2 regions of the Levilactobacillus sp. genome follow, and region 1 is predicted to be linked to the other one. Evidence: riboswitches for the same ligand, from Rfam matches in the RefSeq annotation. Region 1 holds a riboswitch; the other holds the start of a gene.

Region 1 (5,750 bases):
TAAACCGTACCGCTAAGGCAACTCCCACGGCTGAACCCATATTTGGCGAACTCTCGGCTACTGTGGTGCATGCCAGTAACAGTTGCCTTAACCCTGGCTGACGCAGGCGTCTGGTTTCACTAGATTTAGTTTCCAGAACACCATCATTACGACAATCGGCGCGTTAATTTTAGCCGCAACCTTTGCCAGATTAATTGCAATCGCTTACACCTATTCGCTATGCTAGGGGTAACGGATTTTAAAATTAGATAGGAAAACCCAATTGGAGGGATAAGTATGACACACAGAAAAGTAGCTTTGGTCACCGGGGCCTCGTCCGGGATTGGCAACGCGATTGCCCGCAGCCTGCACCGTAATGGCGTCACCGTTTATGCCGGTGCGCGGCGGGTCAGTCGGATGAATGATTTGGACGACCTGGGTATCACGACGCTGGCGCTGGACGTGACGGACCCCATCAGCGTGGAAAAGGTGGTGGACCGCATCGTTAGTGAGACCGGCCGCGTGGATATTTTGGTCAACAATGCCGGCTACGGCCTGCTGGGGGCCTTGGAAGAGGTGCCGATGGATCAGGCCCGCGACCAATTCGACGTGAACTTGTTCGGGGCGGCGCGGTTGATCCAATCTGTCCTGCCGATGATGCGCCAACAACACAGCGGCCGCATCATCAACATCACCTCCGTGGACGGCAAGATTGCCCAACCCATGGCCAGCTGGTACGTGGCGTCCAAATTTGCGCTGGAAGGTCTGTCGGATACCTTGCGCTTAGAACTGGAACCGTTGGGGATTCAAACAATCGTCGTTGAACCGGGGTCCATTCAATCCGAGTGGGCCGACATCGCCGCCGACCATTTGAAAGCCACCTCGGCGCAGGGTCCTTACCGGCCAACGGCGAACCGGGCTGCGGCCGTCTTGACGGTGGCCAAACAGTTTGCCAGTCAGCCGCGCGTGATTGCTCGCTTGGTCGACCGCGCTGCCTTGTCGCGCCGGCCCAAGACCCGCTATCATGCGGGGGCCGGTAGTCAGGTGCTGCTGGCGCGCCGGTTTATGTCCGACAAGATGATCGACCACATGTGGCACGTCGTTGGTGAGGCGGCTCAACGTTTTACCCATTAATATGAGAAGCGTTGCGTCGACAGCTAAACCTGCTATACTTAACTTAAACCAACACTAGGGGTGTCCACACTGGGCTGAGATACGGGCGACCGTGATCCCTTGGAACCTGTCAAGTTCAGACTTGCGAAGGGAACGTGTCGTGGCACCCACAACGGGCCACCGGTTCACTGAACGTGAGGCGGGGCCCGCTTTTTGTTTGGTGGAAAATTAAAGCGCTCACATAGTGGTTCGTTAGGTGGCCGTTAAATGCATGGCGTACCCCGCAGGTTTGTGTCACCGGCCGGGTATGCTAGAAGTGGCCGTTTACGGGACCAATTCAAGGGAGGAATTACCAATGAAAGTGGCTTTGCTAGATGAATTACGGGCACAAAACCCGATTGTCTTTAACGTGTCGAATTTCGTGACCGTCCAGGACGTGGCTAACGGCATCAACGCGATTGGCGCGTCGCCCATCATGTCCGAAGAGGTGGCCGAGGCGGACGAAATGGTTGGCCTGGCGGGGGCGGTGTGCCTGAACCTGGGGGCCGTCACCGCCACGCAGGTCACCCAGATTCGCGCCGTGGGGCAGTCCGCCAACCGGCAACACCGGCCGCTGGTGATCGACCCAGTGGCTGTCGGCGCCGTAAAATACCGGATGCAAATGGCGACCGGCCTGTTAAACGATTTTCATCCCGACGTGATTCGGGGCAATGCCGGTGAAATTGCGGCACTGGCGGGAGTCGACTGGCAGGCCAAGGGCATTGACGCCGGCGAAGGCACCGGTGACCGGACGGCGATTGCCAAGGCCTGCGCGCAGAAATTAAAGTGCGTAGTCATCCTCTCTGGCCCCACGGACGTCATCACGGATGGTGAGCGGGCGGTCAAGGTCTTGAACGGGACGAAATTGTTCCAGATCCACGTTGGCTCGGGCGACATGCTCTCCAGCATCGTGGCGGCCTTCTGCGCGGTCACGGACGACTACTTTGAAGCGGCCCAAACGGCCTGCCTGGTCTTTGCGGCCATCGGCCAACTGGTCGCGGAAGCCACGCCTAATCTGGGAGCGGGGACCTTTATCGTGAAGCTCCTCGACAAGCTCCAAACCACCACCGTCGCGGAAATCGAAGGCATTGCGGCTTTCGAATAATAAATGTTTCGGGGCTGGCCGCCTTATCCAGAAAATGGCGGAAACCAGTGCCTACGCCTGCCGGGGTTCCGCTTGCTATGGGGAACGGCTCCAGCCGAAGGGCGGTCTGCCGCCTCGCTTTGAAGCCTGGCGCAACCCACCAGTCTCCAAAGTCGTCCCACGCTGTAGGCTGGCAAACGACGCCAGCCAACACCGTCGACACAGCCGGCTCCACCCCGGCGATCTCCGGCAGGGTAGTGACCTTGTTGTTGGATAGCGTAACGCCCAGCTTTGGGGGAGATGGTTGTCGTTCTCGTTGACGGCATGTTGATTATTCAAGTAAGGGTGATTGATAAGCAACAATCGGAGCCGTGAGTGGCGCGAAATCTAGGTTCAGCCGGGGAATTTGCCAGTGGGCTTTGCTGGCAAATTGGTGACTTTGAGACAGCGAATTTCTGGCTCAAAGCAAGCACCGAGACCGCATTTTGGCTCGGGGCGTCCTCCCCCAGCGTTCCAACCTAGATTTCGTGCCGCGGTAGGCGGACAGTTTCCACAACCTATCAATAATTTAATCATCAAAGAAGTAGAACCAGAAGGGATGAGTAACAATGGCAAATGAATTTCCACAAACCTTAACGATTGCTGGGACCGACAGCGGGGGTGGGGCCGGCGTGATGGCCGACCTGAAGACGATGCAAGAGCGCAACGTCTTCGCCACCGCCGTCATCGTCGCGGTGACCGCGCAAAATACACTGGGTGTGCAGGACTTTATGGCCTTGCCGCAAAAATTAATTGACGAACAATTTGCCTCACTAGCGGCAGACCTGAAGATTCGGGCCTGCAAGACGGGGATGTTGGCCGATGCAGCTCACGTGCATGGCGTCGTGGAAAATTTGAAAAAATACCAGTTCGGTCCATTGACGGTCGATCCGGTCATGATTGCCAAGGGCGGGGCGGCGTTGTTGGCCGACGATGCCGTGGCCACGGTGCGTGAAGAGCTGGTGCCGCTGGCGGATGTGTTGACGCCTAACTTGCCGGAAGCCGAACGTTTGACCGGGCAAAAGATTACGACGGCGGCTGATATGGAACGGGCTGCCGTGGCACTCCAAGACCTGGGGGCCAAGAACATCATCATCAAGGGCGGCCACGAAGCCACGCCGGATAAGGCCAGTGACTTCGTGTTACTAGATGACGGGCGGTCATTTTGGCTGACGGCACCGCGCTATGATACTGTGCGGACTCACGGCACGGGCGACACGCTGTCGTCTTGCATCACCGCCGAACTGGCGAAGGGCAAGGATTTCGAATCGGCCATTCGCCTGGGCAAGGACTACGTGACAGCGGCCATCGCCAATCCCATCGCGGTCGGCCACGGTCACGGACCATTGAACCATTGGGCTTACAATCAAGGAGGCGCTGAATAATGTCAGTGACGTTTGAACCAGGCCTGTTACGGGCCTACTTTGTGGCGGGGAGCCAAGACGTTCCCGGTCAAGATTTGCGTAAGGTGTTGGCGACCATGCTGGATGCCGGTATCACGGCGTTTCAGTTCAGAGACAAGGGTGCCAGTACGTTAAATGAGGAGCAGCGGTTGGCGCTGGGCAGCGATTTGCGGGTGCAGTGTCACGAGGCCAACATCCCGTTTATCGTGGATGACGACGTGGATCTGGCCATCTTGCTAAATGCGGACGGCATCCACGTGGGCCAAAGCGACCAGAAGATTCAGCAGGTCATCGAAAAGGTCGATGATCGACGGATGTTCGTGGGCTTGTCGTGCAACACGGCGGCTCAGGTGGCGGCGGCCAACCAGATTGACGGTATCGACTACATCGGTAGCGGTCCCATCTACCCGACTGTTTCCAAGGATGACGCCGATCCGGCCATGGGTGTCGACGGTCTGGCCGCGCTGGTCAAGCAGGCCAACGTGCCCATCGTGGCAATCGGCGGCGTGACGGTCGACTCTCTGCCAGCCATCGCGGCGACAGGAGCCGCGGGGGTCGCAGTCATCACCCTGTTGACGCGCAGTGATGACCCCTTGGCCGACACGCAGGCCATGCGGCGCGCTTTTCAAAAGTAATGGTCGTGGTAGTTTAGCAGACTGTTCCCACAAACCTGTGACTTTAGTCGAGGGTGGTCGATGAATACCGGCCGCTCCTGAATAGCTTCTATCACAAAAGACCTAGCTCCGAGAATCATTCGGAACTAGGTCTTTTTTTAAATACACACGGGTTGAAAAGATTCGATTGGTAAGCGCATACATTTGGACACACCCAAAAAGCTGTAACAGCCTGGTTTGGTCCGGTAAAACCAAAAAACAGGTCCGATTTCACCGTGTTTAAGTGCGGCAAATCGAAACCTGCTTAAAAGTTGAGGAAGCTAGTTGACTAGGGCTAACTTCACAAGTACATTCTAACACGACTACCAAATAAAAGCCACTAAAATAAGGTAATCCCACAATCTGTTAGTTAATTTAATGGCATAACCGGACTGTTAAATTGGTGGTTTAGTTAGTTTAAAGGGTGGCGGGTTGGTGGACAAAATCGGTCTATGTTCACGGCCGCTAATCAGGGGATAAGCAAGTGAATCTTTTCCTGAATGATTCTGGAAAACGAGGCCAGTGGGTTGCCCAAAAAGTTAGCGATTAATTTCGCTGTTCCCCTTGCAAATTAGAACAAGTGTTCGTATAATGAGAACAACGAAGGGAGGAAACGTGCCATGGACTACAGCCACGAACCACACGGGATGTTCTTTATGATCGACAACAAGTCGTTTTACGCCAGCGTCGAGAGCGTGGAGCGGGGGTTGAACCCGCTGAAATCCGTGATCGTCGTGATGTCGGAAGCGGACAATACCGGTTCGGGGCTGGTCTTGGCCGCGTCGCCGATGGCCAAAAAGCTCTTTGGCATCAGCAATGTCTCCCGGCAATACGAGGTCCCCCGTGACCCGCGCATTTTGGTGGTGCCGCCGCGGATGAACCTTTACATTCAAAAAAATCTGGCCATCAATAAGATTTTTCGCGAGTACGTGACCGATGCCGATTTATTTCCGTATTCCATCGATGAGTCCATCTTGGACATGACCAAGTCGTGGCGGTTGTTTGGCCGCACGCCAGAGGAGGTCGCCCGCAAGATTCAGTTGCGGATTCGTCATGAGCTGGGCCTGTACACGACGGTCGGCATTGGGGAGAACCCCGTTCAAGCCAAGCTGGCCTTGGATCTGCAGGCCAAACACGACCGCGAGTTGATCGGCCGTCTGACCTACGAGACGGTTCCGCAATATATCTGGCCCATCACGCAGCTGACCAAGGTGTGGAGCATCGGTCACCGCACCGCCGCGCACCTGCAGCGACTGGGGATCCACAGCATGGGTGAGCTGGCCCACGTGAACCCGTATGAGTTGCAGCAAACGATGGGGCTGATGGGTGCGCAACTCTTTGCGCTGGCCTGGGGCATCGACCGCAGTCATTTCACCCAGGTGCGCCCGCCCAAGGAGAAGAGCTGGAGCAATTCGCAGGTCTTGCCGCGCGATTACCGCG
Region 2 (5,750 bases), on a different contig from region 1:
TACTTGTGACCACTCTTGAAGAGGAAGCCCCCACACGAGTAACTTTGCCCCATGGCAATCAGGCCCTTGCTGCTGGTATCGACCACGTCACTCCAGCTGCCAGACCCGCTACCGACCTTTTGCAAGACCAAATACAGCGTCATCAATTTTGACACGGAGGCGATGGGCCGCGCGGTGTTGGCCTTCTTGGACCAAACGGCCTTGCCCGTCGTGTAATCCATAGCAATCGCGTTCTTGGCGTACTTCAGGCCAAACGGCGCCTTACCCTTGGTCAAATAGCCGTGCCAGATCCATCCCTTAACGGCCCCTGACTTATTCGACACGTAATAGTAAATCCCCTTGGAATTGCCGTGCTTCAACGTGGCCTTCTGCGTCACGTACCAGGTAGTATTGGGATACCCCTTCATGGTTGCCAGCTTGCGGTTGTGCGCCTTGTTATAAATGGCCCCCGCCGTACTCTTCTTGTGGTACGCGGTCTTGGCCAACTTAGTGGTCGACAACGTGGTGTAAACGGCCGCGTGGGCGGTCTCAACACTAGCACCCGCGCCGACCGTCAACGCGAATAGGAAGGCCAGCGCGGCCCACTTGATTTTGTGTTCTCTCATGATGACTTGTCCTCTCTTGTTCAAACATTCTCACCCACCCTATCATGGTTAAGCCTGACGCGACAAGGGTTCTCGCGACTTTGTAACTAACTTGTTGGGGATGTAACGTTCGCGTAATCCACCACTTCTTGCCATAATCAGTTGGTGCATGAATCAATTTAAACCTGAACTGACAACGGTGGCTGGTACTGGCCGCCTGACCGTTCACTGAAAATTCTCCCGATTACAGCCCCCATCTCACGGTTGCCAGGCCCTGTCGACCTTCTGCACACAAAAAATGCCAGGGCGCTGACTGTCACCCTGACATTTTATGTTTACACATTTAATTGAACCGTTCACCCGGACTGACTGGGAATCCGTTGCCACCCGCCCCTCTGGCAGTCGGCTGTGCTGCCTGACGCAGGCCATTAGCCTAGTTTTCACGCAACGGCAGGCGGCCAGCGTGTACCAAGCAGACCAAGTGCTAGTTACTCATGCGACTCAGGCGGTAGGCGTGGTCCATCAGTGAACGTGTCTCCGTGAACTCGTTGATGTCATGCAGCACCACCGTGATGACCCGGTGCTTGCCGCGCTTGTGGCCGGTCCCCACGAAGCAGTAACCCGCTAGTGGCGTGTAGCCGGTCTTCAAGCCATCGACCTTCAGGGAGGCGCGGTAGTATTTACGCCCCTTTAAGAGGTTGTTGTAATTGTAGCAAACTTGGCCGTTGACGGTCATGGACCCAATCTTGCCGTCAGTCAAAACGCGCGGATAGCTGGTCATCAAATGCCGGGCTATCAACGCCACATCCTTGGCTGAGACCTTGTTGGCATTGGCCTTGCCGTAGGCGTAACCGAAGCGCTTCAGGTCACTGTTCTCCAGGCCCGAGGCCGAAACGAAGTGCGCCTTACCCAACTTCCAGGCCTTGGCTTGGGCGTTCATTTTCCGGATAAACTTGGCGTTACTACCGCTGACCCATTTGCCCAGCGCAATCGCCGAATTGTTGGACGAATCCAAGAAGGCCGCGTAGTAGAGCTGCTTGACGGTGTAGCGATGATTCAATTTAAAATGAAAGCCGCCACAATCCGCACTTCGGCTCATCGACACCAGGCCACGACTGGTAATCTTGACCTTATGATTCCAGTTGCTTTTTTTGCCGTCGATTTTCTTCAAGGTGAGATACAACGTCATGATTTTTGACACGGAGGCAATCGGCCGCGCCGTGTTGGCGTGCTTGGACCAGACGACCTTGCCCGTCTTGGCGTCCATGGCGACCGCAGCTTTGGCCTTGGTCAAGACGAACGGGGCCTTCCCACGCTTCAAGTAACCGTGCCAAATCCACCCCTTGACGCTGTGCTTGCTGTTTTGCACGTACAGGTAAATGCCCTTCGATTTACCGTGCTTGAGGGTTGCCTGCTTGGTGGCGTACCAGGTGGTATGGGGATGGGTCGTTAAGTTGCTGACCTTTTTGGTGTGTTTCTTGTTGTAAATGGCACCCTGACTGTGTTTCTTGTGGTAAGCGGTCTTCTTGATTTTCTTGGTGCTGACGGTGTGGTAGGCCGCCGCTTCGGCTGGCGAGGTCGGCATTAGCGCCCCACCCAACGTGACGAGCGCTCCGAGCGCCAAGGCCCAGTGATTGAGATGACTTTTCTTCATAAGTTAAGTGCTTCCTATCCTTTAATAATTAAGTTCACTAACAATTAGAATAGCACTCTTCCTCATCGCCGGATAGCGCATTTGGCCGTTTTGGACGGGCTTTTGGGGCTTTGTAACTAAACTGTAAAAAACGTTTCCATCCTGAATAGATCAACGACTCGGCACGTATTTTTCCAGTCACGGTTGCATTTACCCGCCAAATTAGTTACGCTTAGGGTATTCAAATACGACTGGGGTGCCTCGCGGCTGAGATCAAACCCATTGAACCTGCTCTGGTTAATACCAGCGAAGGGAACGCGTTATTTAGCTATCAATGAACCCCTACTAAGTTTTTAGTGGGGGATTTTTTTATTCGTTGGGCACCCCCGTCAAAACTCTCATAGGAGGCATCATCTCATGAAAAGTTGGCACATCCGCGATATTATTTTGGTCACGATTCTCGCAATTTTTATGGGCGTCATCTTCTGGATCATTAATCCCGTCTACACCTTCCTGGCGGCCGCTTTGGCCCCATTTGGTCTGCAACCCTTGGCAAATGAAATTCTGTTAGGTATCTGGGTCATGGCCGGTCCTTTAGCTGGCTTTATCATCCGCATCCCCGGTTCAGCGACGTTGGGAGAATTTCTCGGCGCCGTTGTTGAAATGTTTCTGGGCGGCGTCTGGGGCGCTAGCACGCTGATTTCCGGCGCGGTTCAAGGTCTCGGGGCCGAAATTGGGTTTGCGGTGACTGGCTACAAACGCTACAACTGGGTCAGCCTGAGTCTGAGTTGCCTGACCACGGCCATCGTGACCTTCACGTGGGACCTGTTCCGGAGTGGCTACGCTGCCTATCATTTGGGCTTTCTGGTACTGCTGTTTGCAGTGCGGTGCTTATCGATCTTCCTGTTCGGCGGCGTGCTGACCAAGCTGATCACCAACCTGCTGGCGCGGGCCCACGTCTTACCCAACGTCAGCGCCAAATAACCATTCTGTGCGCTGGCTTGGCAACATTGGTATTGGCTGGCCGCCTGCCGTTACGTGAAAGTCTAGGGGGGGACTGGTGCTGGGGGAAGACGGACCGAGCCAAAGTACGGTCTCGGTCCTTGCTTTGAGCCGAAGAACCCGTCTCAAAGTCACCAATTTGCCAGCAAAACCCACTGGCAAATTCCCCGGCTGAGCCTAGATTTCACTTCACTCTCGGCTCCTGCGGTGCATTACCGCTACGACAGCGTTAACTGTTATTTCACGTTGTTGGTTGTTCGCAACTGCGGTGAGTGGCGCAGGTTAGCTATTTCTCGGCCTTCTTAGGCACTATGCCTCGACTTTAAATCACTCAAGCTCTCGCAACTAATCACTTTCTGTTTCACGCTCATTAATTTTAAAAAAGTTTGCAAAATCTGTTTCACATTGGAGGAATTTTCGTGGCCACTGTAACCGTTCATGCACTCACATTTTCCTATTCCAACCGCACCCGGCCGGTCTTGGACGACCTCAACGTGACCTTTCCCAGCGGTAAGTTTTCGCTGTTGACCGGGGTGTCTGGTGGGGGGAAGTCCACCCTGCTTAAGCTGATAGCGGGGCTCACTCCCCTGCCGGATGCTGGGACGATCACCTTTGACGGGCAACCGCTCAGCCAAATCAGCCCCGCCGACCGGGCGGCCACGGTGGCCATGCTGTTTCAGGAACCCAGCACGCAATTTACCATGGATACCGTGGTCAATGAGCTACGCTTCGCCCTGGAAAATCAATGCGTTGACCCGGCGGCCATCCCCGCCAAGATCACCGCGGCACTGGACTTCATCGGTATCGCTGACCTGCGCGACCGGCAATTAATGCAACTGTCCGGCGGCGAGCAGCAAAAGGTCGCCTTAGCCATCATCGTGGCTATGGACAGCGACGTCATTTTGTTAGACGAACCCTTTGCCAGCATCGACCCGCCTACCCGCTTGGCGTTACTGGAAAAGCTGGTGATGCTATGTACGCAGCGCGGCAAGACCATTATCTTGGCCGACCACGACCTCAGCAATTACGACCGGTGGGTGGACCACCTGGCCGTGCTGGATCAGGGTCACTTGACGTTGTTGTCGCCGGCAGAAACGCAGACACGTTTTGCGGCGTTCACACCGGACAAGCTCCGGTTGACACACGTGACGTTGCCCACCGACGACCTCACCGTCAGCCTGCAGGGCACCCAACTGGCACTGGGTCACGAACACCGGCAGTTGTTACGGCCGCAAGACCTGGCGTTATTTGCTCACCAAGCCACGCTGATCACCGGTCCCAACGGCAGCGGCAAGTCCACCCTGTTTCGCGCGCTGGTGCGATTGGGTACTTATCAAGGCCAGCTCACCTACGACGGCCAAGACATCCGTAAGCTCCCCCGCAAGCGCTACGCTCGCCAAGTTAGCTTGATGTTTCAGTCGGCCAGCGCGCAATTTCTCAACGTGACCGTGGCTGAGGAGTTAGCGTTGTCGCAAAAATTTGGCAATCACACCTACTTCACCCCAACACGCGTTCAGGACCTGTTGACGCAGCTGAATCTCGCCGACCACGTCGATCAGATTATCTACTCTTTGAGCAGTGGCCAGCAAAAGAAGCTCCAGCTACTGTGCATGCTGATCATGGCGCCCAACGTGTTGCTGCTAGACGAACCCTTGAAGGGCTTGGATTTTGCGTCCATTCAAGTGGTCATGCGCATTCTGACCACCGTTCAACGCGACCTCAACTTGACGCTGATCATGATCAGCCACCAGCTCAGCGGCCTCGACGACCTGATCACCTTACACCTGGCGCTCGATCACCAACAACTCACCTATCAGGAGGCGACACCATGAATCCCAGTTTAAAATTAGCCTTGGTCGTCTTGATTGCCTTGGAGGTGTCCTTCACCCAGGTCTGGACGGTCAACGTGGTGCTGATCATCGTCAGTTTGGCCTTGATGCTGCTGAACCACGTCACACTCAAACGCTTCTTGTGGCTGACGCTGGTCCCATTGTTCTTTGCCAGTGCGTTGGTCTGGTCATTGACCTTACAAGGCACCGCCAGCCAGCATTTTCTCCTGGTCATCTTCACCCGGATGTTCGTCTACGTCTACATGGGCGGGCTGTTCACCCAGACCACGGACCCCTTGACGTTGACCCGCTCGTTGGAACAAAATGCCAAGCTGCCGTCAAAATTTGCCTATGGCTTTCTGGCCGCTTTCAACCTGATGCCCAAGATTCAAGCCGAGGTCGCCACGATTCGCGCTGCGGCCTTGATGCGGGGCCAAGAACTGCACGTCTGGTCACCGCAACTGTATTTCAAAGTCATTCTGGCTGCGATGAACTGGTCCGACCAACTGGCCGCTGCGATGACCTCGCACGGCTTTGTCGAGGGCGCACCACGGACCCATGCCGTCACGGTGGCCTTAAGGTCGCGCGACTGGTGGGTCTTTGCCCTCAGTCTCATCGCCGTTCAAGTCGGGCTATTCATCGGTCTACCCTAAAAGGAGTTTTGTTATGTTTACTGATCAAGCACATGCGCAAACCAAAGCC

What was found. Region 1 has a riboswitch for thiamine pyrophosphate ahead of thiM (hydroxyethylthiazole kinase). Riboswitches for the same ligand answer to the same signal wherever they lie in the genome.
Region 2: another riboswitch for thiamine pyrophosphate. It lies ahead of LKH74_RS07340 (ECF transporter S component); the one in region 1 lies ahead of thiM (hydroxyethylthiazole kinase).

What each region holds. Positions count from the first base shown of each region.
Region 1 covers NZ_JALCJA010000002.1:187,922-193,671, forward strand. Annotated here, with positions in the region: gene LKH74_RS03635 (oxidoreductase) at 277-1,113, shown strand; TPP riboswitch at 1,160-1,263, shown strand; gene thiM (hydroxyethylthiazole kinase) at 1,448-2,236, shown strand; gene thiD (bifunctional hydroxymethylpyrimidine kinase/phosphomethylpyrimidine kinase) at 2,824-3,639, shown strand; gene thiE (thiamine phosphate synthase) at 3,639-4,292, shown strand; gene LKH74_RS03655 (Y-family DNA polymerase) at 4,931-5,750, shown strand, end outside.
Region 2 covers NZ_JALCJA010000004.1:82,495-88,244, reverse strand. Annotated here, with positions in the region: gene LKH74_RS07350 (D-alanyl-D-alanine carboxypeptidase family protein) at 1-605, opposite strand, end outside; gene LKH74_RS07345 (D-alanyl-D-alanine carboxypeptidase family protein) at 1,069-2,238, opposite strand; TPP riboswitch at 2,460-2,550, shown strand; gene LKH74_RS07340 (ECF transporter S component) at 2,635-3,201, shown strand; gene LKH74_RS07335 (ABC transporter ATP-binding protein) at 3,639-5,051, shown strand; gene LKH74_RS07330 (energy-coupling factor transporter transmembrane component T family protein) at 5,048-5,701, shown strand; gene tenA (thiaminase II) at 5,715-5,750, shown strand, end outside.